2 regions of the Halobacillus sp. H74 genome follow, and region 1 is predicted to be linked to the other one. Evidence: riboswitches for the same ligand, from Rfam matches in the RefSeq annotation. Region 1 holds a riboswitch; the other holds the start of a gene.
What was found. A riboswitch is a leader RNA that binds a small molecule or an ion and turns the genes downstream of it on or off. The one in region 1 is predicted to bind lysine.
Positions count from the first base shown of each region.

Region 2: another riboswitch for lysine. It lies ahead of dapA (4-hydroxy-tetrahydrodipicolinate synthase); the one in region 1 lies ahead of ACTWPX_RS11855 (Na+/H+ antiporter NhaC family protein).

Region 1 covers NZ_JBQQCI010000004.1:513,446-530,176, reverse strand. The annotation lists gene glpX (class II fructose-bisphosphatase) at 1-688, shown strand, start outside; gene ACTWPX_RS11890 (DUF3055 domain-containing protein) at 703-969, shown strand; gene ACTWPX_RS11885 (cytosolic protein) at 1,022-1,309, shown strand; gene ACTWPX_RS11880 (YutD family protein) at 1,346-1,621, opposite strand; gene ACTWPX_RS11875 (YhcN/YlaJ family sporulation lipoprotein) at 1,761-2,390, shown strand; gene ACTWPX_RS11870 (M23 family metallopeptidase) at 2,471-3,406, shown strand; gene ACTWPX_RS11865 (methionine/alanine import family NSS transporter small subunit) at 3,450-3,548, opposite strand; gene ACTWPX_RS11860 (sodium-dependent transporter) at 3,550-5,076, opposite strand; gene ACTWPX_RS11855 (Na+/H+ antiporter NhaC family protein) at 5,475-7,037, opposite strand; lysine riboswitch at 7,174-7,357, opposite strand; gene yunB (sporulation protein YunB) at 7,412-8,182, opposite strand; gene ACTWPX_RS11845 (HD-GYP domain-containing protein) at 8,233-9,306, opposite strand; gene ACTWPX_RS11840 (bifunctional metallophosphatase/5'-nucleotidase) at 9,387-10,772, opposite strand; gene ACTWPX_RS11835 (sulfite exporter TauE/SafE family protein) at 10,784-11,596, opposite strand; gene sufB (Fe-S cluster assembly protein SufB) at 12,011-13,408, opposite strand; gene sufU (Fe-S cluster assembly sulfur transfer protein SufU) at 13,442-13,888, opposite strand; gene ACTWPX_RS11820 (cysteine desulfurase) at 13,878-15,098, opposite strand; gene sufD (Fe-S cluster assembly protein SufD) at 15,098-16,405, opposite strand; gene sufC (Fe-S cluster assembly ATPase SufC) at 16,425-16,731, opposite strand, start outside.
Region 2 covers NZ_JBQQCI010000001.1:439,032-455,762, reverse strand. The annotation lists gene ACTWPX_RS02165 (ABC transporter permease) at 1-1,103, opposite strand, end outside; gene ACTWPX_RS02160 (ABC transporter ATP-binding protein) at 1,093-1,854, opposite strand; gene ACTWPX_RS02155 (sensor histidine kinase) at 1,954-2,958, opposite strand; gene ACTWPX_RS02150 (response regulator transcription factor) at 2,955-3,644, opposite strand; gene ACTWPX_RS02145 (branched-chain amino acid aminotransferase) at 3,858-4,919, shown strand; gene ACTWPX_RS02140 (sigma factor-like helix-turn-helix DNA-binding protein) at 5,103-5,765, shown strand; gene clpP (ATP-dependent Clp endopeptidase proteolytic subunit ClpP) at 5,781-6,371, shown strand; gene dapA (4-hydroxy-tetrahydrodipicolinate synthase) at 6,553-7,449, opposite strand; lysine riboswitch at 7,569-7,746, opposite strand; gene ACTWPX_RS02125 (MFS transporter) at 8,024-9,283, shown strand; gene ACTWPX_RS02120 (response regulator) at 9,396-10,004, opposite strand; gene ACTWPX_RS02115 (sensor histidine kinase) at 10,001-11,137, opposite strand; gene ACTWPX_RS02110 (fatty acid desaturase) at 11,278-12,327, opposite strand; gene ACTWPX_RS02105 (universal stress protein) at 12,594-13,028, shown strand; gene ACTWPX_RS02100 (proline dehydrogenase family protein) at 13,370-14,284, shown strand; gene pruA (L-glutamate gamma-semialdehyde dehydrogenase) at 14,319-15,866, shown strand; gene ACTWPX_RS02090 (PucR family transcriptional regulator) at 16,256-16,731, shown strand, end outside.

The DNA of each region.
Region 1 (16,731 bases):
ACATAATAATGGGGTAGCTGTAATTGCTGCTGCGGAACGTGGTGCCCTTTTACATGCTCCTGACATGTATATGGACAAGGTTGCAGTAGGAAAAAATGCCAAAGGCCTTATTAGTATCGACGATCCCATTGAACGGACGATTGATATTGTCGCTCGCGCCAACAACAAGCGCGTAAGAGATTTAACCGTCATCATTCAGGAACGCGATCGCCACCAGGAAATCATCGATCGTGTCATTGAAAAAGGCGCCCGCATCAAATTGTTCGGTGATGGAGACATCGCTGCTGCAATTGCTACATGCCTTTCACAAACAGGCGTAGACCTTTTCATCGGCACCGGTGGAGCACCTGAAGGAGTCATAACCGCTGCAGCTGTGAAGAGTCTAGGCGGAGATATGCAAGCTCGCCTGGCTCCACAAAATGAGGAAGAAATCACCCGCTGTCATGATATGGGTATCGAAAACCCATCTGAACTCCTCACTCTTAACGACCTTGTAAAAAGCGATGATGCCATCTTCGCTTGTACAGGAGTAACAGAGGGTGAATTGTTGAATGGTGTGAAATTCCTGGGCGGGGACCTTGCAGAAACAGACTCAATCGTAATGCGGGCAAAAACTATGACAGTCCGATATGTAAAGGCCCATCATCATTTGAACCTCAAGCCCCACTTAAAGACCAACGAAGAATAGGAGATGATGAGTTTATGGCTGAACGACCTCTTCTTGAGGATATCACTCAAGATACAAGCACTCGCTTCGTATCCTTTACCACTGGAAGCCATCGGTTTGAGCTCGCTTTAATGAGAGCCGAGTATTTCAATAACCAGACAATGGTCATCAACTTGCCGAAAAACCGTCAAGCTTTATTGGATTTGGAAAACATTAACCAAGACGGGCACCTCGAGCATATGTTCCAGTTAAGTGCGATGGAGGCAGAGGAACTTCGCAATTACCTTCCCTACTTGTTATGAGAGAATAAAGAAACTTCCCCTGGCTAAACTAAAGCTTGAAGGAGGTTTTTTTATGGGAAAAGGTAAAGATCAATATTCGGATTTCGCCAATGTTGAAGCCCAACGAAACTTTTTAACTCCTGAGCAATTACCCGAGGGCCCCTATGGTGCACCTCGAAACAAGTACGAACCCGTAAACAACGAAAAAAGTGCTCCATGGACAGAGAAGCAAAGATACTATAGTGCTTTCAACTATGAAAATAAAGCACTGCACCAGGATCTGCCCCGTCAAGAAGATGGAGCCCATCCACTTCATGATGAAACAGATCAGGACCTCAAGCCTTCAGAAGAAAAACATTGAAAAAAGCCGACGTGCTTTTACGAAGCGCGTCGGCTTTTAATTTCTTATCCGTTTTAATACAAAATATGAACATCCAAAATTACAGTATTCATATAAATAATCTTCCAACGTACTGATCTTCGTATCAAATGTAGCTTTAGAATTTTGATCATCATAAAAACCTTTAAGACGGAGCTGGCCATACCCCCAATCTCCTACAATGAAATCATATTTATTCAAAATATCACTGAAGCGTCCTTCCACTTCCTCTTGTTGAAAAGCTTCTTGATGATCTTCTAAAACCTCATATGTTTTACCGAATAGTTCGACCACTTCTCTCACCTCTATCCTACCAATAGTGTATCACATTTGATATTAATGACGGAATCGCAAGTTCGGGAAAAAGGTATGTTTCTTTTGAAAATGACCAATCTAAGAACTATCACGATATTATTTTCAAGGAGGAACTACATTGAATAAATTAATGAAAATCACGATCTTTTTTACTCTATTCGCCTTGATTGCAGCAGGATGTCAAGAAACGAAAGAGGAAGAAGCGAAGAATATGATGGATGATGATACTTTGAATGGAAACGCAATGGATGGGTACAACGACAAACAGAAGGATGGCCAAGTCGGATATGTAAGATTCAATAAACAACAGCTCAATCAAGACGCAGAAAAAAATAGAGAAATTAAAGTCAATCGCGAACAAATGGCAGATATGATTTCAAGAATGATCCTTCGTTATGACAAATTCGAAGATGTAGCTACTGTAGTAACAGACAATGAAGTTCTGGTAGCCTATAAAAAAGCAGACGACACTGATCGAGAATCAGCTGCAGATATGGTACAGAAAACCGCATATTCCCTAGTGCCAAGCTTTTATCATGTATATGTCTCTGACAACCCCGCGTCTTTTGGTGATATCCAAAGCTTGAGCAATTCGACAGTTTATGACCAAGGATATAATGACACGATTGACAGTATTATAAAAAAAATGAAGAACTCACCACAAGGAAAAGTCCAGGAAGAAAACTCTAATCAGCCGAACGTCGGACCGAATATGGATACGAAAGATAAGACAGGGATGGAAAATTAAACGGCAACCCAATTTTTCCAAACATAAGAATCAGCTTACTGTTTAATGCTAAAGGTATCAAAATAATGTAGGTGAACTATATGAAATATTTCGGTCTAATGATTTTATGCCTTTTAATGAGCTGCTTCTTCCACGCTGAAACTATTCATGCAGATGAAGAAAGTAAAGATCGACTGGCTCTTTATAAAAAAACTTCCGTAATTACTGATATCCCCTGGGAGTACTTGGCAGCTATCGATCAATACGAACGACAAGTACATGATGACCCGGAAGATGGCAGGATAACAGCGATACAAGTCGACCCTATGTTTTGGAATGGGACTGCTGGGGAGATACCTGCCCACCTATTCCCTGCAGGTTGGGGTTCTGATGGGAATGGTGATGGAAAAATACAAATTGAAAATGATGAAGATCTCTTATGGTCCCTTGGGAACTACATCAAGTCATACGGAACCACAGAAGAAGATATCAAAATTGCACTATGGAATTATTATAAACGAGACCTGACTGTACAGACCATAATGAATACAGCAGAAGTCTTTAAAAAATTCCAAACTGTCCAGTTGACAAATCGTGACTTCCCATTACCTAAACAAGCGAATTACAGCTTCAGAAGTACGTGGGGAGATGCGCGTGGCTTCGGTGGCAGAAGAGTTCACGAAGGAACAGATATCTTTGCGAATTATGGCGTACCGGTCAAGTCCACGACTTACGGAGTCATCGAAATGAAAGGATGGAACAAGTTCGGAGGGTGGCGCATCGGAATACGGGATATTTACAATATATACCATTATTATGCCCACCTTCAAAACTTTGCTGAAGATGTGAAAGTTGGGGACATCGTGCAGCCTGGAGATGTAATTGGAGCTGTAGGAGCATCTGGTTATGGACCACCAGGGACATCCGGTAAATTCCCTCCTCATTTGCATTACGGAATGTATCAAGACAATGGAAAAAATGAATGGTCCTTCGATCCCTATCCTTTTCTGAGAAAATGGGAACGGATGGCCAAATAAAAAAATAAGCGCCGCACTTTTTCAAGTGTGGCGCCCTTATTTTTTATTTGGATTTTTTCACTGCATTCATAATACTTGCAGCAAGTCCTCCCCAAATTACGACCATACCAATAACCATCATTGTAATAGCACCTGCTGTCATATTAGCCTACCTCCTTATTTTCATCCCCAAGAGCTTTGGAATCCCAACGTTTAAGAGTCATTAGGAAACCTATAACGATTGCGAATGCAGCAACAAACCAACCACCGAATAAAATGAAGCCATCTGTGTAGCCTTCATAGTTACCGGTCTCGGTATCAAATTGTCTAAGAAGGTTTGTTTTGAAGAGATCGAACATCATAAATCCGAGTACAAGTGGGGTGATGACTCCAAGACAAATCTTCCACCATCCACCCAGACGGATATCTGAAATGCCATTCGCATGGTTTTGGAAATCGCCAAGACTACGTAAGAACCAGGCAATGACAACAACTTCAACTAATCCGACGAATGCTACACCGAATTGATTGATGAAATAGTCTGCCGCATCAAGGAAGAACAAACCACCTTGTGTTGCAAATAATAGCGAGATAATAGCTGCTAGACCGCCACCAAATCCTACTGCTGCATTTCTTGATAATCCAAACTTCTCGCTTAAAGCGGCTACATAAGTTTCCGATATCGAAATTAAAGAAGACAAACCTGCCAATACTAGAGATAAGAAGAACAAGAATCCGAAAAGACCATTTAAGGCAGGAAACTCGTTAATGATTTGTGGGAAGACCACAAAGGCTAATCCCACACCTCCACTAACAACCTCATCTACAGGAACGTTGTTTTGAGATGCCATGAAACCTAGGGCTCCAAAAACTCCAATACCAGCTAATAATTCAAAACCAGAGTTACTGAAGCCAGCAATGAAAGCGTTATTTGTAATATCCGATTTTTTCGGAAGGTAACTGGAATAAGTGATCATAATAGCAAAAGCAATCGATAAACTGAAGAAAATTTGACCATAAGCGGCTACCCACACCGAGCTGTTTGTAATCGCATCAAAGTTTGGTGCGAAGAACGTTTGCAATCCTTCAGCGGCACCAGGTAAGGTGATCGCTCTGATTACGATGATTAAAAATAGAACGACAAGCGTCGGAATGAAAATTTTGTTAGCTGCTTCAATTCCCTTTTTAACTCCTTTGAAGAGAACCCCCAACGTAATGACCCAAACAATAAGAAGTGGAATCAGAACACCAGGTACAAGGCTTCCTGTTTGACCGGGATCTACAGATAATTGCAAATATTCATTGAACAAAAAGCCTTCTGTATCGGCTCCCCAAGAAAGATTGAAAGCGAAGATACTATACGAAATAGCCCAGCCGATTATGACGGCATAGTAAGTTGAGATGACGAAAGATACTAATACAGCCCACCATCCCAGCCATTCTGCTTTCTTATTCATTCTAAAGAAAGAAAGCGGTGCAGAACCACGGTACTTATGACCGATTGTAAATTCCATGACTAACAGCGGAATACCCGCTGTCAAAAGAGCAAATAAATAAGGTATAAAAAATGCCCCTCCACCGTTTTCATAAGCTACTGCCGGAAAACGCCAGATATTTCCTAAACCGATTGCAGAACCAACGGCCGCTAGTATAAAACCAGCTCGTGTTCCCCATTGTGCACGATTTTCCATGCGAAAGACCTCCCTGAGTTATCGAAACCCTCAAAAAAACATATGATTCAAAAGACCTGAGGATGTTTCGAAATTTTTATTTTTTTCTGATTATTTCTGCTTAAATTATAACCATCAAAAATGTGCTTGTCAAAATAAATTTAAAATTTTCAGAAAATGTAAAATGTAGTTTTCAGAAATTCATCTCAATAAAATGCTTTTTAGGAAGGGAACTTTATTCATAATAAGGATACAGAGAGTATACCTCTTATAGTTAAAAGTGGGGTGATGTTTTCAGGAAAGGGCTTGAAGAGACAGGTCTTTTAGTTGAAAAGTTGCTTATGAAGCACCGGCTGAAATTTTTAAAACCCGCTCGATTAAAAAAAGATAGAGGATTTTTTATCCTCTATCTTTTTTGTCTATTTACTTGTTGAAGTAGTGGCAGGATTTATTTTGTGAATGATCAATGCTACAACCGCCACAATCACCAATGTAATCATTAATGGTATCCATACCTGTCCTGAAAGACCTAAAATGATATATCCCACTGAAGCTGCAACCGCACAAATTACCGCATACGGAAGCTGTGTAAGAACGTGGTCGATATGATTCGCTCCCGCTCCAGTAGAGGAAAGAATCGTCGTATCTGATATAGGTGAACAATGATCACCAAATACCGAACCCGCGAGGACGGCGGACAGTGCAGGCAGAATGAGCGTCGGATCAGTAACTGCTGCGATTTCTCCCGCAATTGGCAGCATGATTCCGAATGTACCCCAAGACGTCCCTGTCGACAGAGCCATAAATCCAGATAACAGGAATATGATAAATGGCAGGTAAGCTATATTAATATCTGCTTGACTGAATTGTTGAGCCAAATACTCACCTGTTTGCAATTGGCTGATGATGTCACCAATCATCCACGCGAAAATCAAAATATAAATGGCAGGCAGCATCGCTTTAAGACCCTCAGCCAAGACACGGATGACATTTGACTTCGGCTGAGGTTGTCCTATATAAAGGACCAAAGCGAGGAAGACTGCTATTAAACCACCAGTAAACAAGGAAATATTTACATTGGTATTGGCGAAAATGGAGAGAATATCCGCGGTACCTTCCGAATTGCGGATTCCTGTTATAACCATTGTAGCTACAGTTCCGACAATCAAAGACACGATTGGCCAAATCAAATGTGTGATTTTTCCATTTTCATGCTCTTTGAATTCATCATTCAAATCACCTGGCACATCTCCTTTTTCAGGGTCATTCAATTCCCCTGTTGCAAGTGCACGTTTCTCATGAGTTTTCATCGGACCGATATCCAGCCTGAAATAAATCGTCATGAATACAAGTAATAAAGCCGCAAAGACATATAAGTTAGCTGGTATCATTAGGACAAATGCTTCGAAGGCTTGGTAGTTCGTAATTTCGTTGGCTGCCAATATACTGCCTATGGTCCCGATGATATATGCTCCCCAGCTTGATATGGGTGAAATGACTGTAATAGGTGCTGAGGTCGAATCAATATAATAAGCAAGTTTGGCTCTGGATACTTTATAGCGATCGGTTACTGGTCTCGCAACCTGTCCGACAGCTAAAGCATTGAAATAGTCGTCGATGAAGATGACTATCCCCAATAAAGACGGTACGAGTTGGGCTCCTCGTCGTGTACGGATGCGTTCTACTGCCCATTTACCAAAAGCCAGACTGCCTCCCGAAGCAGTCATAAAAGCAGTCATTATACCTAATAAGAATAAAAAAGCCAAAAGGTAGATACTTCCCATATTCAACGTGCCATCACTTACAAAAATGCTGGCAAAAATAGACCAGATCAGACCAATACCTGATCCGATATCCATTTGTGTGAGCATGAATGCTCCTACGATTATCCCTATCCCCAGGGATAGGATCACCTTCCTTGTGACTAAAACAAGGACCAGCATCAATATTGCTGGAATTAAAGAAAAGATGGTTCCTTCCATGTTGTTCCCCTCCGTATATCTTATGATGTAACGGGAGTTGGAAGGCTACTGTGGATTAAAATTGAGGAATAAAAAAAGACAATGATAGAAAATAACCTACCACTGCCTTTTTGCGGCAATTTGATTATCCTCCATTTCGATCAGTAGCGCCCCATGCACCCAAAAGCATGCATGACAGTGTATCTCCTGTTTAGATGTACACCAGCGTCTAACAGCTTGACTCACTGCTCTACACTTCGGCAAACAATCCCTTTCCTCAATGATCTTCGCTTGTCAAACTCCCATTGATTACTGATGATGTCTGCACCTCTACCTCACCGATCTGATAAGGTCACGCATATTCAATTCTTAGCCATTTTACCAAGGGATTCATATTATTGCAAGGGTTCCATTGGATAGGAAAATGAGGGAGTCCCCTCTCCGGACATACCGCCATAGAAATTAGGCACTTTTCCGAGAACGGTGGCTTGATCAATAGGGATATTGTTTGTCACGACTGTTGTTTCTGTAGAAAATGGAATGACGATACGTACATTCACCTCAAAATGAATCGTTAATTCAAATAAAGCTGCATTGATCCCATACTCTGTCATTTTAATATCCACTTCTGATTGAACATCCCCAATGACTCTTAATTGCACTGGAACTGTAGGCCCCAAGTTAGCAAGTAAGCTATTGTTCGTCGCAACGCCGATTGGCAGTTCAATAAGAGTGGCTGGCTGTTCTCCCAACTCTTCCTGAGTCATATCAGGATCTATGTTCGGCTCAAGAGTAGTGTCTTCCATAGGAAGCTCCCCAAGCTCCATACGTTTAAGGAAATTTTGGACACGAATCGTTGTATCTCTCAACGCTCTGTTTACAACGACTGAATTCCACCCCATATATACAATATTGCCCTCTTCATCTTTTTCCATTTTCACAAGATCATTGAACTGTAAATCTTCCGCAATGGTTTTGCTTACTGCTTCATTAATCGCATCCCTCGCAAGTTGCTGTGCTTTTGTTTCAGCAATCTCCACCAGTGCAGGCGTCACTCCTCTGTTGATGAACCAGAGACTTAAGGCGGTGAAAAGGGCAAAAAATATTATACTGATAACGATCCGCCTTCCGATCGAGGACCCTGTTGTCACATTCTTTTTTGGCATAAAACAACCCTCCTCACCTATCTATATGATGGAAAGAAGGGGATTAAGCATCAACTTAAAGAAGTTGTATCACAATTCGTAATGACAATATTTAATTCTTTAGACAAATCCATATCATAAGCAGGCTCATCCTTCTCCCAGACTCTGATTATGGGCCGGTCACATAAATGTGGATGCTGGCTTACAACAACGCCTTTACGGCCATCATCTAAACCAACCGTCAATCCATTTGGGTAAACAGCAATACACCTTCGGAAAGCTTCTACTTTTTTCCGATCGTACAAAGTGCCTGCGCCAGAATAAAGCACTTCCAATCCTTCATGTGGCAACATGGCTTCTCGATATACACGGTTGCTTGTTACCGCATCAAACACATCTGCAACCGCAAGAATCTTCCCGAACAAATGGATTTCATTCTCTTCAATCCCTCTCGGGTAACCGGATCCATTCAACCTCTCGTGATGTTGATAAGCACAGTGAGCCGCAACCAAGGAGATATTCGGAGATTTTCTCAGTAATTCGAAACCTGCTTCAGAGTGCTTCTTGATCATCTCAAATTCTTTTTCAGTCAATTTTCCCGGCTTCAAAAGGACCTCTCTCGGGACGCTGATTTTTCCTATATCATGCAAAATCGCCCCTAAACCTAACTCTTCCATCTTTTGAGCTGGTAATTGTAACTCTTTCCCTAAGGCAAGAGCATACATCGTCACATTTAATGAATGTGTAAATATGTAATCATCATAAGTGAATACATCAGATAGAAGAGAAATGACTTCATCATGATTGCGTAATTCATTCATCAAGGACCGTACGATTCCCCGCATTTCCCGCCCGGACTTTTCAAAAACAAAGTGATTCGATTGTTCGTCTACAGATGAAAAAGAATCCTTAATGGATTTAATTGCTTTCATTCTCAACTTTTCTGAAATTGGATACTGCGTTTCAATATCCTCCGTATGACCATCTTCGATATAAACATATGTAATATCATATTTATCCAGTCGTTCTATCATCCGGGAATTAAAAGCAACTCCCCGATGAAGTAAAACTTGACCATTCTCATTAAAAATAGTTTTCCCTAAAATTGTACCGGGCTCAAGGGATTTGGTAGCAATCACTCTCATGTTAAGCTCCTAACTAAACAAGGTATATTGACACATACAATAAAGCTACCTGATGGTAGCTTTATGATGGAATTCACCTTCTATGTTCTTAATACTTCAGATAATAAGTCTCTTAATAATTCAGGCATAAAATATTTTTTGTTTGATGCATATGCAATTTCAGGAAAAAACCTTCCAAAAGTGAATGTATCCGCTGTGGCAAAGCTATACACCTTGTTATGGTCTATCGGAAAACCATTGTGAGAAACGTTTACCACATGTTCTTCCCCATCACTCCCCTTTTTCACCTCAATATCTACTCCTGCAAAAACCATCTTCCCGATAACTTCTCCTCTGAATCCAAAGCCTTTTAAACGGATCTCAGTAAGTTCTTTTGTATGAGCAGCCCGAATAACTTCCATTATTTCATCGCCCCGCAATTCAACCTTACACGGATTCATGGGATGGGGACAGATACGATGAACATCCTCATAGGTAATATCACCCGCTGGTAAATGATCGAGAAGAATACCTGCATTCAACATCGCAATATCTGCTGATGTCCAATTCTTCAATTTTTCGGTCAATTGTGACATAAGAGGCGTATCCTGGAACCATGCTATATGCATCGCTTCTTCCAAGTTCGTTATTGGCACTTCTAAACTCCTGACTGCCTGAGACCTTATCTCTTGTAATTGAACATTAGCTTCATCATCTTTTTTGAATTGTTCTGTAGGTATAGCATAAGCTTCTTTTTTAGTCACCTTCTTGGTTTCCAGATTCCACTCCACCATGATTTCACCTAAGTGAGTGCCATGTTTACCTGCCGCCGTCAGGAGTGCTCCCTCCACATTTTCACCATTTTTAAATATGTGATGGGTATGACCCCCTATAATTATATCAATGGACGGATAACGTCTCGCAATTTCTTCATCATCATTAATCCCTAGATGAGATAATAGGACGATCATGTCAGCTTCTTTCTCGACTTCTGGCAAGAGAAGATCCAGTACATCAAAAGGAAAAGAGACATCCCATCCTAATTCCTGATAAAAAGCGCGGAAGGGGGCGGTCAGGCCGATAACGGCTATTTTCGTTCCTTTTTTTGATTCAACAATATGATACCGTTTTAACCATTTAGGAGGAGCCGTAATATTGCATGTTAAATTAGCACAAACAACCTTGAAATCAGCGTGGTCATATAAAGAATGGAGATCTTCACTCGCAAGTGTGATACCTTCGTTATTCCCTATAGTAGCAACATGATAGCCAGCATGGTTAAGAAGTTCCACATTGCCTTTTCCCATCAATCCTTCTGCAATAGGATGGAAGCGATCGACATGGTCTCCATTATCGAACAACCAGTATTCTTCACCTTTATAGTCATGTTTCTTCTTCTGTTCATTAAAGTAGCCGACGATTTGGGGCCAATTCTCAAAATGACTATGTAAGTCACTTGTATAATAAAAATATAATTTTTCCTTCATCATCAGTCTCCTCACCATATGCCTTGCCAAATTAAGCGAATACCAATTACTATTAGCAATACTCTTAAGAACCATTCCACAGCCTGTCCATTTAAATGACGATTAGCTGCTGCTCCTAGAGTACCACCTAAATAAGCCCCAGGTATGAACCACAGGGTATAGGCCCATTCCACATGCCCGAGAGCGATATGTGTAGCTGAACTGGATATACTAGCAAAAAATATCATAAACATAGAAGTTGCTGTTGCGATATGTGGTGGAATATTTAAAAGTAATATCATGGCAGGTACCATGAGTGAGCCTCCACCAATACCTAGTAATCCCGACAGCATTCCTACTACAAACGAAAGAAGCAGGCCGATTAGGAATGGCATTCGGTAGGTGTAAGTCCTACCGTCGACCACTTTCTCTCTTTGGATTCCTGTTTTAAATAAAGGGCTTCCTTTTTGCCTTCTTGGAATGAAAAACAGTAACGATACTAAAATCATAATGATTCCGAAAAACAAAGAAAAGGCATCTGCTTCAAAGAATTGATTCAACCAAGACCCAAAAATACCTCCCGGGATACTTCCATATAAAAAAATCACACCTATTTTCTTATCTACACGCTTATGTTTCATATAAGAAATAGCTGATGACATCCCTGTGAAAATCATGACCACTAATGAAATTCCTACAATCGCTTGAGGGTTCACCCATTCAAACGATTGAAAATGATCCCCTAAGAAAAGGAGAACAGGAACTAATATAACACCGCCGCCGAGGCCAGCAATGCTTCCTACCAAAGCTGTTATTAATCCAATAACAAACATAACAAAAAACATACGTACCTTCCTCAACTCTTAATAGATAATATTATAGTATCACGTTTTGTATTCCTAAAACATCTTGTGCTTCCAAGAGTTCCTTAACATGAAAGGATAACAAAAATAACATGGAAAGAACATTCAGTAAATAGATAGTTATCCTATATCAGCTTTTAAGCTGCTCCTCCTCGGGTTAGAAAAATTCGCAGGAGAAACAACGTCATTTCAACTAGAGTATTTTGTGCCTCTCCGAGCTGCCCCTTGTAAGTTGCACCCAACACCATGCCCTCAGAAGAGTAACCGCGTCTATCTGCTTCGGATCACATGATTTTCAAACCCTGCTACAAATAAAAAAACCTTCTTTCATAGTGAATATAAGGACAAAAATAAACCGTACAGATAATAAAATCTGTACGGTTATATAAATCAAAATTAACCGATAGAACCTTCCATTTCAAACTTGATGAGGCGGTTCATTTCTACGGCATATTCCATTGGTAATTCTTTCGTAAATGGTTCAATGAATCCCATCACGATCATTTCAGTCGCTTCTTCCTCAGAAATTCCACGACTCATAAGATAGAACAATTGCTCTTCAGAGACTTTAGAGACCTTCGCTTCGTGTTCAAGAGAAATGTTCTCATTCATGATTTCGTTATATGGGATTGTATCAGAAGTCGATTCATTGTCCATGATCAACGTGTCACACTCAACATTTGAGCGGGCACCTTCGGCTTTTCGGCCAAATTGGACAATACCACGGTACGTTACCTTACCACCATGTTTAGAAATCGATTTTGATACGATTGTTGAAGAAGTGTTTGGAGCCAAGTGGTGCATTTTAGCACCAGCATCCTGGTGTTGACCTTTACCAGCTAGTGCAATGGATAAGGTCATTCCGCGCGCCCCTTCTCCTTTCAACAATACAGCTGGATACTTCATTGTCAATTTAGAACCCAAGTTCCCATCGACCCATTCCATGGTTGCATTAGATTCTGCCACGGCACGTTTTGTAACAAGGTTATAAACGTTGTTCGCCCAGTTCTGAATCGTGGTATAACGGCAATAAGCGTTATCCTTCACAAAGATTTCTACTACAGCACTGTGAAGGGAACTGGAAGAATACGTTGGAGCAGTACAACCCTCTACATAGTGTACAGATGATCCCTCATCAGCAATGATCAACGTACGCTCAAACTGTCCCATATTTTCAGAGTTAATACGGAAATAAGCTTGAAGGGGTGTTTCCACTTTCGTATCTTTCGGCACATAGATGAATGATCCACCAGACCATACAGCAGAGTTTAATGCTGAGAATTTGTTATCAGATGGAGGGATTACTTTACCGAAATACTGTTTAAAGATATCTTCATTCTCTTTCAGAGCAGAATCTGTATCTTTAAAAATAACGCCTAAATCTTCAAGGTCTTTCTCCATGTTATGGTAAACAACCTCAGATTCATACTGCGCAGAAACACCTGATAGATATTTCTGTTCAGCCTCTGGAATTCCAAGACGGTCGAAGGTATTTTTAATCTCTTCCGGAACTTCATCCCAGGAACGTTCTGAACGTTCAGATGGTTTCACATAGTAAGTGATATCATCGAAGTTCAGTTCAGACAAGTCGCCGCCCCATTGTGGCATCGGCATTTTATAGAATTGCTCAAGAGACTTCAAACGGAAGTCAAGCATCCATTTCGGTTCTTCTTTATAGTTGGAGATTTGTTCAACGACTTCTTTCGTCAAACCCTTTTGCGTACGGAAAATAGAAACATCTTTTTCGTGGAATCCGTATTGGTATTCTCCTACTTCTGGCGCTTTTTTGGCCATGATAATATACCTCCTTTTGGTATTGACAAAAGCTTAATCCTCTTTCGTCTCTTCATCGACACCTTTTTCCATCGCTTTCCAAGCGAGGGTTGCACACTTGATCCGCGCAGGAAATTTTGAAACCCCTTGTAAGGCTTCGATATCTCCAAGATCAAGGTTATCTTCGTCAACATCTTTCCCTTGCATGATATCTGAAAAAAGATCGGACATTTTCAAAGCTTCATCAATTGGCTTTCCTTTGATGGCCTGTGTCATCATGGAAGCTGATGAAAGGCTGATGGAACAGCCTTCACCATCAAACTTGGCTTCTTTTACGATGCCATCATCTATTAACAATTGAAGTTGTATACGATCTCCACATGTAGGGTTGTTCATATCTACAGTCATGGGATCTCCTTCAATTGAACCACGGTTTCGCGGGTTTTTATAATGATCCATAATGACTTGACGATATAGTGTATCTAAGTTATTAAAAGACATCGCCAAAATACTCCTTTGTTGTTTGTAATCCTTCAACAAGTCGGTCGATTTCGTCTTCGGTATTATACAAATAGAAGCTTGCTCTTGCAGTTGCAGATACTTCCAACCAACGCATCAATGGTTGAGCGCAGTGGTGACCTGCCCGCACAGCAATTCCCTCTGCATCTAAAACCGTAGCTAAATCATGTGGATGGACATCTGCAAGATTAAAGGTAACAAGACCAGCTCGATGTTCTGGACCATAAATAGTCATTCCATCGATTTTGCTCATTTGCTGTTGCGCGTAAGCTACTAGTTTTTCTTCATGATCTTTAATGTTGTCCATCCCTATATCAGTTAAAAAGTCTATCGCTGCCCCTAAACCGACAGCACCTGCGATTATCGGAGTCCCACCTTCAAATTTCCACGGCAGCTCTTTCCACGTAGAATCATACCAATTCACAAAATCAATCATCTCGCCACCGAATTCTACGGGTTCCATATTATTCAATAGAGCTTTTTTTCCGTATAGGACCCCGATACCAGTAGGGCCACACATTTTATGACCGGAAAATGCATAAAAATCAACATCTAACTGTTGAACATCAATTTCCATGTGCGGAGCACCTTGAGCACCGTCAGCAAGTATGACTGCATTTTGTTCATGTGCCATTCTTGCAATGTCTTTAACTGGATTTATCGTTCCTAAAACGTTGGAAACGTGAGAGATGGCAACAATTTTTGTGTTTGGAGTGATTGTTTCTTTTGCATCTTCAAGCAGGATTGTGCCATCTGGCTGCAGTGGAATATATTTCAAGGTAGCTCCTGTTTCTTTGACGATTTGCTGCCAAGGAATGATGTTACTGTGGTGTTCCATCGGTGTTATGACAACTTCATCGCCTTCCTTCAAGTGAGCACGGCCATAACTAGCTGCCACTGTATTGATGGCGGTAGTTGTACCACGGGTGAAAATGACTTCTTGCGTACTTGAAGCATTGATGAAACGTCTTACCTTTTCACGTGCACCTTCGTATTCATCTGTAGCTATAGTCCCCAGTGTATGAACACCTCTGTGCACATTGGAATTGTACCCCCTGTAGTATTCACCCAACTTCTCAATCACCCGAACAGGCTTTTGAGAAGTTGCTGATGAATCCAAATACACGAGCGGATGTCCATTAACTTCCTGGTGCAGGATTGGAAACTCGTCGCGTACTGCTTTTACATCCATTAATATACTTTCCTTTCAATCACTTGTGTCAACTGGCGTTTAACAGCATCAACTGGTAATTGATTTACAACAGGGGCTAAGAAACCATGAATGATTAAACGTTCAGCTTCAAACTTGGAAATACCGCGGCTCATCAGATAGTATAATTGGACAGGGTCAACACGTCCTACAGAAGCTGCGTGGCCAGCAGTTACGTCATCTTCATCGATAAGCAGGATAGGGTTGGCATCTCCGCGCGCATCTTTGCTGAGCATAAGGACACGGGATTCCTGCTCCGCATTCGACTTGCTGGCACCATGTTCTATTTTACCAATTCCGTTGAAAATGGCAGATGATTTATCCTTCATAACACCGTGCTGAAGAATATAACCGTCAGATCCTTTACCGAAGTGAGTAATGTTTGCTGTGAAGTTCTGCTTTTGACTTCCACGACCAATCGCTACGGTCTTAGCATTTGAATGTGAATTATCCCCGATAAGGTGGGTGATATTCTCAGAAACGGTATCTCCTTCGTTCATTTGTCCAAGTGCCCATTCAATGACTGCATCACGATAGGCAACACCACGGCGGTTTGTGTAGACCGTCGTGCCAGCTTCAAAATTGTCAACAGCGCCAAACGATACCTTTGCGCCATTTTTTGCAATGACTTCTGTAACGATATTTGCTGATGTTTTTTCTTCTTTATTATGAGATATATAATTTTCTACATACGTTACGGAGCTATTTTCTTCAGCTACAACCAGAATGTGGTTGATCAGAGAAGCTTTAGGATCTTCCTGCCAAAAAATCGCTTGAATAGGGTCTTCAATTTGTACGCCCTTAGGAACATACAAGAAAATACCGCCATTCATCAGTGCAGCATGAAGAGCTGTTAAACGGTGCTCATCTACATGCACAGCATCATTCATATAATATTTTTCAACCAAGTCACTGTGCTCTTGGAGTGCAGTAGAGATGTCAGTGAAAATAACACCTTGATCCTTGAGTTTTTGATCAATTGTTCCATATGCAACTGTATGATTCCGTTGAATAACAAGGTTTTGTTGTTCTTTTTCTTCATCTAAGAAGTTTTTAATCTCTACAGGAAGATCATCCAGAGAATCTATCGGATCACTGGAAACGTGATGATCGAATTCAGTGAAGTTCCATTTCGAGATATTCGTTTTATCTGGTTTTGGTAATGGAAGAGATTCAGATTTCTCCAAGGCGCTAAGACGAAGGTTTTTCATCCATTCCGGCTCTTGTAAGCCCTGGGAGAATTGTGTGACATACTCTTTATCGTATGGTAGTGAGACTTCTACTGTCATGATTACCCTCCTATCTTGATTACGCTTTTTGGCCGATTGTTTCATCTTCGATGCCAAGTTCTTGTTTAATCCACTCGTACCCTTCTTCTTCCAGGCGGCGAGAAAGTTCTGGACCACCGGATTTCACTACGCGACCTTGCATCATAACGTGAACTTTATCTGGAGTGATATAGTTCAGCAAACGCTGATAGTGGGTAATGATCAAGCAACCAAAATTTTCGTTGCGCATTTCGTTGATACCTTGTGCTACAACTTTCAAAGCGTCGATGTCAAGACCAGAATCGATCTCATCAAGAATTGCGATCGCTGGTTGAATCATCATTAAT
Region 2 (16,731 bases), on a different contig from region 1:
AGGATGTCTCTGACGTTGAACTCAACCTCGAACACTTCGATGGTCTTTTCGGAATACCCGATGCCCGCGTCTTCCAAGCGATTCATAAACGTTTGGGCGCTCTCTTCATCTGTAATCGAGAAATCATCCGGGACACTATTTTGGGCTGACTTTTCAGTTGAATAGTAAGAAATGTAGCTGAGCGACAGCAAACTAATCGCCAGAGCGGATACCGTCGTAATTACCGTCAAAAGAAAAGCGTTCGATTTCATTCGGAACATGATCGAGGATAAGGACAGCACTTCATTGATGTTCATATAGCCGTTTTTATTTTTACGGATCAAGTTCGTAACGAATCGTACGGATCCCTTATAGAAAAAGTAGGTACCGATGATGACAACAGCCAGGATGAATCCCATCGCCAAAAACAACCCATTGATGGTGACAATGTCTCCTTCGAACAGCTGGGAGGAGACGAAATAGCCAGTGGCGATCATTAAAATTCCGAAAATCCCCATGATGTGTTCCCATATGGAAAGCTTCTTCACCTTCCCCTGGGAGCTTGATGTCACACGGAAAAGGGCGAGAATCGACTGCCGTTTGATGAACAAGTAATTCGTCAGCATGATCAGGACGTAAATAGCAGCGAAGACAAGCAGGGTTTGCCCTAAAGCTTCAGTGGAGAAGTGAAGGTTTGCCATTTCATCGACTCCGATGATTTGGAAAAAGCTCATCAAAATCAATTTAGAGATGGCGAAACCGACAAAAATCCCAATAACGAGCGATCCGAAATAGATGATGAGATTTTCTGTGCTCAATATATTGAAAATGCGGTTCTTCGTCATGCCGATCAACTGGAATAAGCCGATCTCCTGGCTCCGTCGTTTAATGAACAATGTGTTGGCATATAACAGAAAGATCGCGACGATAGCGATGAGTAGGACGGATGCCACTCTGACAGCGGCTTCACCTTTAATAGAACCCTCCTGGCTCATCGATGGGTCATACTGGAGGGTAACAAATGAAAAATATAAAGCCACACTGAAAATGAGTGCGAATACATATAAATAGTAGTTTTTCAGGTTCTTTTTCAAGTTGCGGAAAATGAGCTGATTAATGTTCATACTGGACACCGCCCAAGACTCCCTGTGTCTTCATGATATCTTTCAGAAAAGCTTGTCTTGTTTGATCGCCTTTGTTCAACTGTGTATAGATTTGGCCGTCCTTAATGAAGATGACTCGGCTGCTGTAGCTTGCAGCGACTGGATCGTGGGACACCATACCGATCGTCGCTTCCCGCTTCTGGTTCATATCACTCAGTTTGTCGAGTAAATCGGAAGCAGATTTTGAATCGAGCGCTCCCGTCGGTTCGTCAGCAAAAATGATACTGGGCTCATGGATGAATGCTCTCGCCGCTGAGGTACGCTGTTTCTGACCGCCGGATATTTCATTAGGATATTTATCCTTCACATCCTCGATGCCCAGTTCCTCAGCGACCGCATCAAAGCGTTGGATGGCTTCTTTTTTCGATACTTTGGAAATGGATAAAGGCAGCAGAATATTCTCTTTCACAGTCAAGGTATCGAGCAGATTGTACTCCTGAAAAATGAAGCCGAGGTGATGCTTGCGAAATTCTGCTAACTGTTTATCCTTTTTTCCGGTAATCTCCTGACCTTCGATTTTAATGGTGCCGTGACTGACCCGATCAATGGAGGAAAGCACATTCAGCAGTGTCGTTTTCCCTGAACCTGATGCCCCCATGATCGTAACGAACTCACCCTTCTGGATTGACAAATCAATACCTATCAATACGTGTTGTTTCGTAAATTTATTGCCATAGCTTTTATGAATTTTATTCGCTTCTAATAAACTCATGTAATGACCTCCTTTGTTCTATAACTTAATTGTAGTAGCATCCATCAAGCTTTTCCTTCCATTCACCTAACAAAATGACGGAAGCATGTGACATTTTCGTCACATGCTTCTGATTTTCGTGAATTCGTTCTGTTCTGGAAAAATGAGTGTAAAAGTCGTTCCTGCTCCAAGTTCAGAATCGACTTTAATGTGTATCTTCAAGGCTTTGCGAATACGATCGGTCAAATAGAGTCCCATCCCGGTGGCAGCACTATTCTGATGCTGCGTTGTAGAAGTGAACCCTTTTTCAAAAATACGGGATATGTCACGCGGTTCGATCCCTCGGCCCTGGTCCCTCACTTGCAGGCAGCTTCGTCCGTCCTTTGTAAAACTTGTGATAGCAATATCTGTAGCATCACTATATTTAACCGCATTCGTCAGCAGTTGGCGCACGATGAAGGCAAGCCACTTGCTATCACTGAGGACGCTTTCGACTTCCAAATCTATATCAAAGCCGATTCCCTTTTGCATGCACCATGACTTCAGGGATTTTATTTCATTGAAAAGCAGCGACTCGAGTTCAACTTTCTCTATATAGAGGTCGTTTTCAATGAAGGGAATCCTTTTCTGGTGGAGCTGTTGATCGAGAAGCAGGTGGATCCGCAGCCACTCATAGGTCAGTTGGGACTTCAGCTTGTAATCATCGAGCCGGTCGATGATCAGCCGCATCGCTGTCAAAGGCGTCTTCACTTCGTGGATCCAGGAGAGAAGCTCATCTTTTTCCTGCTCCAAATAACCTTGATTGTGAGCAAGTTCCTGCTTCAAAAGCTCCATTTGATCACTGACATTCGTCTCGATGATTCTCTCAAATGGACTGTCCGCTTCCGGTATTGTCGTCAAATCAAGGTCGTGTTCACGCTGCTCGATCGCCACGTAAAACCGTGTTTCTTTCCGGTAGCGGACGAATAAGAAAATGGCGAAAATGATGATTGATAAAAAGACATAATATAGCATTGAGGTGACAGGGATGGTCGTATCGACGAGGGCAACTAACAAGGCGAGCCCCTGCAGCCCTGAGAAAAGTAATATCCAGCTGCTTCTTTCTAATAGATAGGGGCGGATCATCTCTTCATCTGCTCCTTCGCCACATACCCCTGGCCGACCTTCGTTTCAATTGCCTGTTCCAACCCGATGTCTGTAAGTTTTTTGCGGAGACGATTGACATTGACTGTAAGCGTATTATCACTGACAAAGCGTTCATCCTCCCACAGACGGTTGATCAACTCTTCTCGGCTGACAATCTTGCTTTTCTTTTCGATCAGCTGTTTTAAAATCAAGACTTCATTTTTTGTTAAATCGATAGCTCCTTGGTCATTCGTCACCCGGTTCCGATCATAATCTATGGTCGCACCGAGCCATGTCTTCAGTTCGTTCGTTTCTGTGTTGTAATTATAAACACGTCGGAGGATGGCTTGGATTTTGGCTACGAGCACATCGAAATGGAACGGTTTCTGGACAAAATCATCAGCCCCTAAATTCATAGACATCACCATATCTGTCGGGTGGTCACGTGAGGAGAGGAAAATGATCGGCACATTGGAGTGCTCGCGAATCATCCGACACCAGTGGAAACCATCGAACTTCGGGAGCTGGATATCGATAATGACGAGAGCTGGATCGGTTTTCGTGAAGGTTTCCATCACCCGGTTGAAATCCTCAACTCCATACACCTCATAGGACCATTGGGATAACCGTTCTTCGATTTCCTGGAATAATGTCCGGTCGTCTTCAATTAGTAAGAGCTTGAACAACTTTGACACCACGCTTTCCGTTTTTTACCTGTCCTCAGTATATCAAATCTTTATCTGGTAAGTGTTTTATCCAATTGGTGCGTTATTGCGGAAAAAACTTTTTTGATAATTCGATTAAATCCTCTTTAAAATTGGCGCTGACGGGCGTACAATGAATACTAATATCCAAAACGGCCAAGCCGATCATCTTATAGAAAAAAAGGAGTCCTGAATATGCCATTGAATATTGTTGAAAGTACACACAAGAAAGCCAAGCCGGAAAGCGAACAGATTCCTTTTGGACGAACATTCACAGACCATATGTTTGTCATGGACTATGAAGCAGACAAAGGCTGGCATGAACCGAGAATTGTCCCGTATGAACCATTGACGCTCGATCCAGCTTCTATGATTTTTCATTACGGCCAAACGGTGTTTGAAGGATTGAAAGCTTATCGCGCCGATGACGGACGCGTCCTTTTATTCCGCCCGGAGAAGAACTTTGAACGTTTGAACCTCTCCAGCGACAGGTTGAGCATACCGCCGATCGATGAACAGGAAGTGATGGGATACCTGGAAGAGCTCGTCCGCTTAGAAAAAGACTGGGTCCCGGCATTTGAAGGTACGTCGTTATACATACGTCCGTTCATTATCGGCACAGAACCGAGCCTCGCCGTAGCTCCATCCAAATCCTATAAATTCATGATCATCCTGTCGCCTGTAGGTCCCTATTTTTCTGGGGGGATCAAACCGGTGACGATCAACGTCGAGGACCAGTTCACACGTGCAGTCAAGGGCGGTACAGGAATGGCGAAAACAGCAGGGAACTATTCCTCTGGTTACCAGGCTCAAGCAAAGGCTGCTCAAGAAGGGAATGCAGATGTGCTTTGGCTTGATGGTGTAGAGAAACGGTACATCGAAGAAGTGGGAAGCATGAACATCTTTTTCAAAATTGATGGAGAAGTCGTAACACCAGCCCTTAGCGGAAGCATTCTGAAGGGCATTACACGTACGTCAATCCTCGAGTTGTTGAAGAAGTGGGAAGTACCCGTGACCGAGCGGAGAATCTCCATTGCTGAACTCTATGAGGCATATGAAGAAGGAAAGGTGGAAGAAGCTTTCGGTACTGGGACAGCAGCTGTCATTTCACCTGTCGGGGAGCTGAATTGGCTTGGGAATAAGATGGTCATCAACGACCATGAGATCGGCGAACTATCCCAAAAGCTCTACGATACGATTACGGGGATTCAACGGGGCAGAAAAGAAGATATCCATGATTGGACGGTAGAAGTATAAAGAAGAATTGAGCCTCAGGTTTTCATGCCTGGGGCTTTTTTGTGGGTGGTTCAACAGGGAATTCCCTCCCGTATTTAAAATAAGCAGGGATACACAAAGGAAAACAGAATAAATTAAAAGAACCCATATCTATTTTTCCATGTTATCCGTTATAGCTGTGAGAGGTTGAAAGGAGTGAGGAAGGTGGATGTAACATCGAGCACGGTCAATCATACGCTTTCTGTTGAAGAGAAGGTGAGGGAGGATTATCTTAAACTTTTGCGCTACTGTCTTTTTCTTACCAAAGATGCTTGGGAAGGGAAAGATCTAGCCCAGGAGTCTTTTTCTAAAGCCTTAGAGAAGTATGAATGGAGTGAAATCCAACCAGCTCTTCTTAAAAAAATTTCTTACCACTGCTGGGTCGATCAAAAGCGGAAGCAGGAGAAAGAAACACTTGTTTCAAGTCCACATCTTAGTGGACATACAAAAAATAGGGTGCACGACAACTCTGAGATTATCGAGAGGATAGTTGGAAGGTTGTCAGACAAACAACTTGTCTCATTTGTTTTGAAAGAAGCCTTTCAGTATAAGATTTCAGAAATTGCAGAACTCCTGGAGATGACGGATACGGGTGTTAAAGCTTTGTTGAAGCGGGCCCGCACAAATGTAAAAGACATTACCGAAATAGAGAGACTCCAAGTGTTGCGGACACGGCCAGAGGAAGATTTGTTATACGAAACTGTGATTCAAACCCTGACCGTGCAGGACCCGGCTCTTTTAATTGAAAAGCTACCGATCCTGCTTCAACCTTTTCGGAGCACACATCGGCCTTCCTCCCCTTCGAACATCCTCTCTTTAGCAGCTTAAAGGAGGCAGGTTGAAATGAATACCATCCCTTATGTAATTGAACAGACAAGTCGAGGGGAACAGTCGTACGATATCTATTCACGTCTTTTGAAAGACCGCATAGTCATGGTGAGCGAAGAAATAAATGATCATATGGCGAACAGCATTGTAGCTCAGCTGCTGTTTTTGGCCGCTGATGATCCGGACAAAGATATTTCACTGTATATTAATAGCCCGGGAGGATCTACTTCCGCTGGGTTCTCCATTCTAGATACGATGCAGTATATCCAGCCTGACGTAAGGACGATTTGTACAGGAATGGCTGCATCATTTGGTGCGATGCTTTTATTGTCCGGGACGAAGGGGAAGCGGTTCGCCTTGCCGAACAGTGAGATTATGATCCACCAGCCTCTTGGAGGTGCACGGGGGCAGGCGGCAGATATAGAGATATCAGCGAAGAGAATCATCAAGCTCCGGCAGCAGATCAATGAAATGATAGCAGAACGGACCGGCCAGCCGTTGAAAAAAGTGGCGGAAGATACCGATCGTGATTATTTTATGAGTGCATCAGAAGCGAAGGAATATGGGATTGTCGATGAGATCATTCAAAAGAAGAAAGAAGCTTAATTTTCCAACAAGAAAAGAGGTTGGGACAAAAGAAATTTTCCGCTAGAAAACCCGAACGAAATCGTTCGGGTTTTCTTTATGAAGCAATAAATGCCTACGCCGCTCTGGCACCATTTGTTCCATTCCACCCTATTGTTCGTCTTTTCCTGTGGCAGTTAGTGTTTTGTCCCAGCCCCTTGTGTTATAGAGCGCTTGCGACTTCTTGCGGTTGCACTTTTCCGATCTCATTCAATACACAAGCTTCTTCTTCCTCTGTCAAAGGTAATAGAGGAAGACGGACACCTCCAACTTTCACACCTTTTGCGTTCAGCGCCGCTTTGACAGGCGAAGGACTTGGGGCAGAGAAGATGGCATGCATGACTGGTACGAGCTTCTGGTGCATTCGTGAAGCAAACGCGAAGTCACCTTCACGGAAGCTTTGGATCATCTGCTGCATTTCATTTCCGATGACGTGGGCCGAAACAGATACGATTCCTGTTCCTCCAATCGATACGAAGGGCAATGTGTTGGAATCTTCTCCACTATAGACAGAAAAGTCATCAGGAGTGTCTCGGATGATTTCTGTTGCGTCATCAAGATCGCCACTCGCTTCTTTGACGGAAACGATGTTATTGATACCAGAAAGGCGAACGATCGTAGCAGGTTCCATGTTTACGACACTTCTGCCGGGGATGTTATAAAGCATGACGGGGAGGGATGTCGCTTTTGCGATTGTTGAGAAGTGTTGGTAAAGCCCCTCTTGGGTTGGTTTATTATAATAAGGAGTGACGAGCATGATCGCATCGACGCCGGCTTCTTCAGCTTTCTGAGTCAGACTGATCGAAGCCCGTGTGTTGTTGGAGCCTGTGCCGGCAATGACCGGGACTCTTCCATCGACGACTTCGACAACAAATTTGAAGAGGCTCACTTTTTCTTCTGTAGTCAATGTCGGTGACTCACCTGTAGTTCCTGCTATGACTAAGGCGTCCGAACCATTTCCGATCAAGTGGTTGACTAACGATCTGGTCGCCTCAAAGTCAATATTCTCCTGGCTGTCGAACGGGGTTACCATTGCTGTTAATACTTGGCCGAAATTCATAACCTCACACCCTTTTGTGAATTTTAATATTTTCGAGGCAGTGAGGGCCATACAGCAGTAAAAAAACAAAAAAGCAGCAACGAGGGATCGCTGCTGCCGTAGAAACTTAGTCCGTTCCTGCGTAAGATAGCCCTCCATATAGTCTCCTATATGACAGTCCTGCACTTATTAAGCATCAGAACCAGCTTCAGGATGATGAGTTTCGAGAAGCTTCGGCAATTTCCCCTTTCCCTATGTGTCACAGGAGCTCATTCTCCTCAACATACGTACTCATGTCATTGCACCTCTATCCTTACTTCAAAATCAATTGAAATAAGAAAATATTTAGTTATAGAGAATAGTATCAAACAATTGTTTTTTACACAAGTGGTTTGACAGGACTCGTGGAATTTTGACAATAGTATATATTACCAAATTTTGAGCTAGCAAGAAGTGGCGAATTCACTCAAACTTCTTAAGGTTTATGCGGGAAAATCCGTCTGGAGACGGAAGTTGAATCATTCTCAGGGATATCGTCATTGCTTTGGAATTTTTATACACTTTTATTAATCATTTAAAAAAAGGTGTGAGAATTATGGCTGTCAATGATATCGCTATGGAAGAGGCAACAGTTGAACCAAAAGAAATCCCCTCTATATTCAAGAATAGAAATTTTCTATTGTTGTGGGGAGCTGCCCTTTTGTCGAGTTTCGGAATCTCCTTTTTCCTCTTTTCCCAAAGCTGGTATGTCGTCAATGTATTAGGTTTAGAAGCTTCCCTTGGAATCCTTTATATCGCTGTAAGTATCCCGCGTGTCTTATTCATGATCATCAGCGGAACCGTCGCGGATCGGTATAGTAAAACGAAAATCATGTTTCTATCAGACTTCATTCGCGGATTACTTTTAATCGGGCTTGTCGCATGGTTTTTGTTCGGTGGAATCACATTATGGACCTTCGTTACTTTCGCTTTTTTCTTCGGTATTTTAGATGCGTTTTTCTGGGCGGCGGAGAGTGCGGTCATACCGTCTATTGTTCATAAGGAAAACTTGACGCGTGGAAATTCGGTCATTCAAATGACGAACCAGACATCGTTCATACTAGCTCCTATGCTTGCAGGAATAATCATCGCTTTCGGTAATTATGAAGTTGTATTTGCAACAACAGCTGTTATGTTGATCATTGCAAGTTCCCTCATTTTCCTTATGCGTGTTCCTGAAGGAAAGGATGAAGATGGGGAGGAGAAGGAATTTTGGGAAACGTTCAAGGAAGGCCTGCTTTACGTCAAACAATCGCGGGTGCTGCTCATCATTGTTCTGACCACTGTTTTCTTGAATTTATTTTTGGTCGGCCCGATGACGATGGGGCTTCCTTTGTTCGTAAAAAATATTTTGGATGGAACGTCGGTTGACTTCAGTTTGTTAGAAGCGGGATTAGCTGGTGGAATGCTGGTAGGGTCCGTCGTTATCGGAGTATTGAACTTGAAGAAAAATCGCTGCAAAGTGGCTCTCCTTTCTTTAATATTTACAGGTATCGCTTTTGCCGGCTTAAGCTTCACCACTGAGATATGGATGAGCATACTGGCACTTGGAATTTTCGGTATTTCTTTATCTGTAACCAATATCCCTTTCATTGCCTTTGTTCAAAGTTTAATAGAAGAAAAAATGCTCGGGCGTGTGATGGGACTTATTTCGTTAGCATCGATGGGGCTGATTCCAGTCAGTTATTTATTGACTTCGGGGGTTTTGGCCCTCGGTATTTCGATCGATCATATTATGGCCGTCGTTGGTACTCTTGTCTCACTCTACGCTGCCTTTATCTATTTGAAATTCAAAGAACTCAGGGAAATCGATTGATCTATTTGATATGACCATAAAAAAAGCCCCCGGGCACGATAGAGAGTTTCAGGCATACCACTAATTACCGGAGGGGACTTCCATTATTGATTTTATATCATGGTTGGGATAATCATTTTGACTTCTTGTACCAACCCTTTTCCTTGAATCGGGAGATGGCTTCGATGCGGTTCGTTACTTCTAATTTTTCCAAAATAACAGATATATAATTTCGTACCGTGCCAGGAGTGATGTATAAGGTCTGGGAAATGTCTTTGGTATTCTTGCCATCCGCCATCAGTTGGATAACTTCCTGTTCGCGTTCTGTGAGCGGGTTTTGCTCTGTAAAAGCGAGGTCGACAAGTTCTGGGTCAAAAATCCTTTGGCCATCAATGATCTTTTTAATGGCTGTCGCCAGATCTTCACTCGGGCTGTCTTTCAGCAAATAGCCGCTTACACCAGCTTTCCGGGCACGATCGAAATAGCCGGAACGGGCAAAAGTGGTTAAAATGATGACTTTACAAGGTTGGTCATACAACTCTTCAGCAGCGTCCAGTCCATCTTTGACGGGCATTTCGATATCCATGATGCAGATGTCAGGTTCCAGCTTCCTTACGAGGTCGCAAGCTTCCTGGCCGTTGTTCGCTTTGCCTACAACTTCCATGCCTTCCTCTAAATCGAGCAGGGCTCCAAGTGCTCCTAATAACATCCGCTGGTCTTCAGCAATGACAATCCGAATCATGCCGGACCCTCCTTTTCTTTATTTTTAATTACATTCGGAACATGCAGTCGCAATATTGTTCCATTTTTTGATTCAATTTCAAGAGTGCCGTTGACAAACTCCAGGCGTTCACGCATTCCTTGCAGCCCATGACCTTGAAACGGCTCGACCGAGGCTGGGATTCCTTTTCCATCATCTTCAACAATAATAAGGATTTCAGTAGGAAGCGGGTTGATGACGACCCTGCACTTTGTAGCTCCACTGTGTTTGACGATATTCGTAGCGGCTTCTTTCAGACACATGCTCAGGACATTCTCAACGAGCAGCGGTGTGTTTTTCAAATGAGGATCCCCTTCGTATTCAAACGTCATTTCTGCTGCCTCAATGATCTGCTGTACACGGACAAGCTCGTCTTCTAGCTTCGTCCCCCTCATATTCGATACCATCTCCCGGACTTCCTTCAAAGCCGTGCGGGCTGTTGTACGAATATCATCGACCTCTTGCATGGCTTTCTCCGGTTTAACCGTAATCAGCTTGTTTGCTAAATCACTTTTCAATCCAATCATCGAAAGTTTCTGCCCGAGGGTGTCATGCAGATCACGGGCGATTCGTTCGCGTTCTTCGATGACCATCAGTTGAGAGATTCGTTCATTGGCATCCTCTAATTCGCCTTCAAGCTTATGCTGCTGATTACGATAACGGATGGTGAACGGCAGCAGAATTACTCCGATGACCGCAATGATAATAAAAGGTAAGTTCGGAAAAAGGGATTCGATTTGATAGATGAACGTTGTCGTGATTGCGATCAAAGTCGTTGCTAGGTGTACAATGTATAACGATAAAAATCCGCCCAGATGTTTGATATTTCCGATGAAAAACGCCAGGAACAAGGCGAAATAAATATATCCGAATAAAACGGTCATGACGAGGCTGATCGCCATTTCAATACTTACCCATAAGTATGTGAGACGGCTGTTCGACATGAAGGATAAACGGTAAGCAAGGAAAAAGATAAGTGTCATTAGAACTCCGAACAACATTTCATACATCGAAGAAGATCGGAAAATGAAGAAAAATGGCAACACACAAAAAATAATCCACACATAAGTGCTGAGACCTGTATTCTTCGGGATGATATGGTACCAGTTCTGCATCGGGAACCTCCTTGTCACATTAATTCAAGCATATACGAAAAATGCCAGTGTTGTCATCTTCTCTTTGAGCAGAGGGAAAAACAGCTCTGGAAGGCCTGAATGAAAGAAAGAAGTCCATTCATCTGAATGGACTTCTCACATTACTGATCGTCTTGTAAGCTTGGCTGTTTATTCAGCATGGAAGAGCGTTGTTTTTTCAACAATGGCTTCACTTCTTTAAAGGATATGAACGTTTTATTTGCCTTGTCATAAAGGCGGAATCGGATCGACTGAAGGCTCGTGCCAAGAGTGATCGTTGTTGCATGTTGAAGCGGCGGTGTTTCTTCGTGTGCTTTCTCTAACATATAATTCGGGACGCGCGGACTCAAGTGATGGACGTGGTGGAAACCGATATTACCGGAAACCCACTGTAACACTTTAGGTAGTTTATAATACGAGCTACCATCTACAGCTGCTTTGACAAAGTCCCATTCGGATTCATCTTCAAAATAAGAATCCTCAAATTGGTGCTGGACGTAGAATAACCAGATGCCGAGCATGCCAGAGACATAGAGAACAGGGAGCTGGATGATCAAGAAAGCCTGCCAGCCAATCGCCCATATAAGCAAACCGTAGATGACGGCGATGGATGTGTTCGTCAAATATGTGTTCATACGTTCTTTGCGTTTCGCGCCTTTACGGTTGAAACGGTTGGATACTAGGAACAAGTAGATAGGTCCAAGGCCGAACATGACAATCGGATTTCTGTAAAAACGATAGGCGAAGCGTTCTTTAAGAGAAGCATTCAAATACTCGTCCACAGTCATGACCCATATATCTCCTGTGCCGCGTTTATCCAGGTTCCCACTTGTTGCGTGGTGGATATTGTGGCTTCTCTTCCATTTGTCAAAAGGGAAGAGGGTCAGAATTCCGGCGATTGTTCCTATAATCCTGTTTGCTTTACTGCTTTTCAAAAAGGATTGGTGTGTACAATCGTGGAATATGATGAAAACCCGAATGACGAATCCACCTGCGATTATAGCAATCGGAAGCGCCAGCCAGACAGATATGGATAAGCTTGCGTAAGCTAAGGTCCATAATAGAACAAAGGGTACGAGTGTATTGATAAGCTGGCGAACGCCTGCGGATGTATCTGGTTTCGCAAAGCTGGATACGCTTTTTTTCAGCTCTTTTTGTTTCTCTTTATTCATAAAAACGACTCCTTCACGTTTGGTCATAACCTTATGATAGGTTAAAAACAATGTTTTTATAAGACACAAACGTCAGTATCTTCATATGACACTTGTCATGGGTGTCTGTCTATTCTTGGGAGGTGAACAGGGAAAGGAAGCTTTAAAATTAAAAGGACGGAGTGGCCACCCTTTTAATGCAGAGATAAGACCACTGTTAAGAAATCGCTTACATTATGCTATAATAGAAGTAAGAAATCAATTCTCTATTAATGGAGGGTTTCCCTATGACCAAACGAATTCTCGTTGCGTACGATGGGAGTGACTTGAGTAAAGAAGCGGTATGGGAAGCTAGGAATCAGGCGTGTGAAACTCCAAAAAGGGAGATACACATCGTATCCGTTGTCAAACCGACTGGCCCCATGACAAATGCTGTAGTTTCACGAAGTATCGGGGATGAAATGGCAGAGAAGTTCCGTTCAGAAATGGATGCTTTGAAAGAACAGATGGTTTCACCTGAGGTGGATGTCGTCAGTGAAGTACTCGTTAGTAAAGTAGAAGGAAATCCTGGTGTCAGTATCTGTGAATATGCGGATGAGCAAGCAGTGGACTTGATCATCGTCGGGAGCCGCGGCCTTGGTAATGTGAAGAAACTGTTCTTAGGGAGTGTGAGCAATAACGTCGTCCAGAATGCCACCTGCCCTGTTTTAGTCATGAAATAAAGAAAAACGAAAGCCTGAAGGCAAATCCCTTCAGGCTTTCGTTTTTTTATTGGGCGGAGACTTTATTGGTTCTTCTTTTGGTTCTTCCTCAGGTCATCCAAATTCTGGATGACCTGAGGAAGAACCATGTTTTCCCATTAATTCCTTACGCTAAACGGGGGCTTTAGTCTTTTGTGTTTAAACCCTAAAACTAGGGGGTTATCTTTGTGTTTGGCGCACGTTGTCGAATGGAAGCGCTATCCGTTATAATTTTCTTAACAGTTAAAAAACAAATTTTCCATTCCACCTAAAGCAGACCCACATGGTTATCGATAGGAGAATGATGAAAGGGTGTGGTGATCTTGGAAGCCATCAGTAAGAACTTTTTCTTATACCTTTCTAACAACAAGATGTTAGATCGCTTTGCTAAGCGTTTCGGCAGTAGATTTGGGGCTGACAAGATAGTAGGGGGAGAGACGTTCTCCCAGGCAATTCCGTTAATACAGCAATTGAACCATGAGGGACTTGAAGTAACTGTTGACCATTTAGGTGAATTTGTAGACTCTGAAGCAGAGGCCAGGGATCGTGCGGGAGAATGTATCCGCAGCATCCAGCAGATAGCGAGCAATCAGTTGAAGTCAGAAGTATCACTGAAATTGACTTCTCTTGGATTGGATATCAGTCATGAGCTCGTAATGGAAAATATGGCGCTCATCTTAAGAGAAGCCCAGAAGCACAACATTACAATCACCATTGATATGGAAGACTCCTCAAGGTGCGGGGCCACTCTAGACATTTATAAAGCATTGAAGAAAGATCATCCGAATCTGGGGACGGTCATTCAATCATACCTTTACCGTTCAGATGAAGACCTGGATGAACTGGATCCTTATGATCCATATTTACGCCTCGTCAAAGGGGCCTATAAGGAATCTGGAAAAGTTGCTTTTCCGGAGAAAAACCTTGTCGACGATAACTTGAAACATCTGATTAAGAAAAACTTGTTGAATGGAAATTATACAGCCATCGCAAGTCACGATGATGCCATCGTCGATTATACGAAGCAATTGGTAAAAGAACATGATATTCCGACTGACCGCTTTGAGTTCCAAATGCTCTACGGCATGAGGACTCAAATGCAGCAGGATCTCCTCAATGAAGGATATACCGTTCGCGTTTACTTGCCATATGGCGAAGACTGGTACGGCTATTTCATGAGACGTCTAGCCGAAAGACCAGCGAATATCGCATTTGCAGTCAGAGGAATTTTCAACTAATCATTATTTCCAAAATCAGAAAGGGGAATTTATTATGGTACAGCCTTATAAACATGAACCATTCACAGATTTCACAGTAGAAGAAAATAAGAAAGCTTTCGAAGAAGCATTGAAGCAAGTGAAAGAAGAATTGGGTCAACATCATGACCTTCTGATTAATGGAGAACGCATCCGTACAGATAATCAAATTACGTCCACGAACCCTGCCAATACAAAACAAGTGGTAGGTACGGTTTCCAAAGCGAATCAAGAATTAGCTGAAAAAGCAGTCCAATCCGCTTCTGAAGCGTTCAAAGACTGGAGAAAATGGGATCCACGCGCTCGAGCTGAATTGCTTTTCCGTGCGGCTCATATCATCCGTCGCCGTAAACACGAGTTCTCTGCTTACCTTGTATATGAAGTAGGGAAGCCTTGGAAAGAGGCGGATGCGGATACAGCAGAAGCGATCGATTTCCTTGAATATTATGGTCGTCAAATGATTGAGTTGAAAGATGGCAAACCAGTGGAAAGCCGTCCAGGCGAACAAAACCGTTACATCTATACGTCTACAGGGGTCGCTGTTGTCATCCCGCCTTGGAACTTGGCATTTGCAATCATGGCTGGAACAGCGATTGCTCCATTGGTTACAGGAAGCACTGTAGTTATGAAGCCAGCTAGTAACAGTCCTGTCATCGCTGCTAAATTCGTAGAAGTATTAGAAGAAGCAGGCCTTCCGAAAGGTGTCTTGAACTTTGTACCAGGAAGCGGGGGAGAAGTTGGAGACTATCTCGTCGACCATCCGAAAACAGCGCTTATTTCCTTTACAGGATCCCGCGATGTAGGTACACGCATCATCAAACGTGCTGCAGAAATTCAAGAAGGTCAAAACCACTTGAAGCAAGTCATTGCTGAAATGGGTGGTAAAGATACCGTAGTCGTCGATAAAGAAGCGAACATCGAAACAGCGGTAGATGCCATCATCGTATCTGCTTTCGGATTCTCAGGACAGAAGTGTTCTTCCGGATCCCGTGCAGTTGTCCACGAGGATGTTTACGATGAAGTGTTGGAAAAAGTGAAAGAGCGTACTGAAAAGCTTACCGTTGGAAACGCTTCTGAAGAGAATGTCTATATGGGACCTGTCGTCGATCAAGGCGCTTATGATAAAATCATGAGCTATATGGAAGTTGGTAAAGAAGAAGGTCGTCTTGTCACAGGCGGAAAAGGTGACGATTCCAAAGGTTATTTCATTGAGCCTACAGTATTTGCGGATCTTGATCCAAATTCCCGTATGCAGCAAGAGGAAATCTTCGGACCAGTTGTCTGCTTCACAAAAGCGAAGAACTTCGATGAAGCTCTCGAAATTGCCAACAACACAGAATATGGTCTAACAGGTGCGGTCATCTCTGATAATCGCGATCATCTGGAACAGGCGAAATATGACTTCCATGTCGGTAACTTGTACTTCAACCGTAACTGTACAGGTGCTATCGTAGGCTACCAGCCGTTCGGCGGATTCAAGATGTCTGGTACTGACTCCAAAGCGGGTGGCCCAGATTACTTGGCCTTGCACATGCAAGCGAAAACAATCTCCGAAATGTTTTAAATCAATGCCTGAGGCTCCCCCAAACTCTTGGGGGAGCTTTTTTAATAGAATCAAAAAATGGAATCCATATAGGGGGGTAAAGTGTGTGCTACCCCTTTTAAATAGGTAGCCCTTCGCGATATAAGCAGTCCATTTACGTGGGGGAAGCCCGCCCAACTGCAATGTTCTGCTTATGCGTGTCAGGTCTGTCAACCTCTCGACACACTTTCAATATATCCAGCTCCAGTGGACAGACACTCGAGGTCTTAAGTCCAATGTCTGCGTGAAGAAAACCGCTTCACTCCGAAATTGTTCTTAAGCTTGTCGTATCTCCCCGTCCACTTACGCATTTAAATTATATATTTCTTTTTCTTTCTATGACAAACCGATATAATGGAGGGTAACGAATTATGACATTCAGCCTACTCGGAAAGGTTAGGGTTCCTATGGAAGTAAAAGAATTGATCCTTCAGGCGGAGGACATCCATAAAGCGACAGAGCTGATCAGTTCTAAGTTGAAGAAGCCTGTCATCATAGAGAATAAAAACTTTGAATTGGTATCCTATAGTTCTTCTTTTGATGATTTCGACCAAACCCAGCAAAAGACAATCCTTTCGAAGAAGTGTCCGATTTTCATCATCGATCGGTTGAAGAAAGAAGGGATTGTGCAACGTTTGGAACAGCATCCTGAGCCGATTCGTGTCCATCCCATCGAGGACCTCGGGTTCCACCAGCGCGTGGTGATTGCAGCGAAGCATCTCGGTCATACAATGGGTTACGTCTGGGTGCAGGAAGCTGATCATTTGTTGGATGCAGAGGAAATGGAGTTCTTAGAAGAGATTACGCCGCATCTCGGAAAGTTGATTTATGATCAATTCATGAAGGT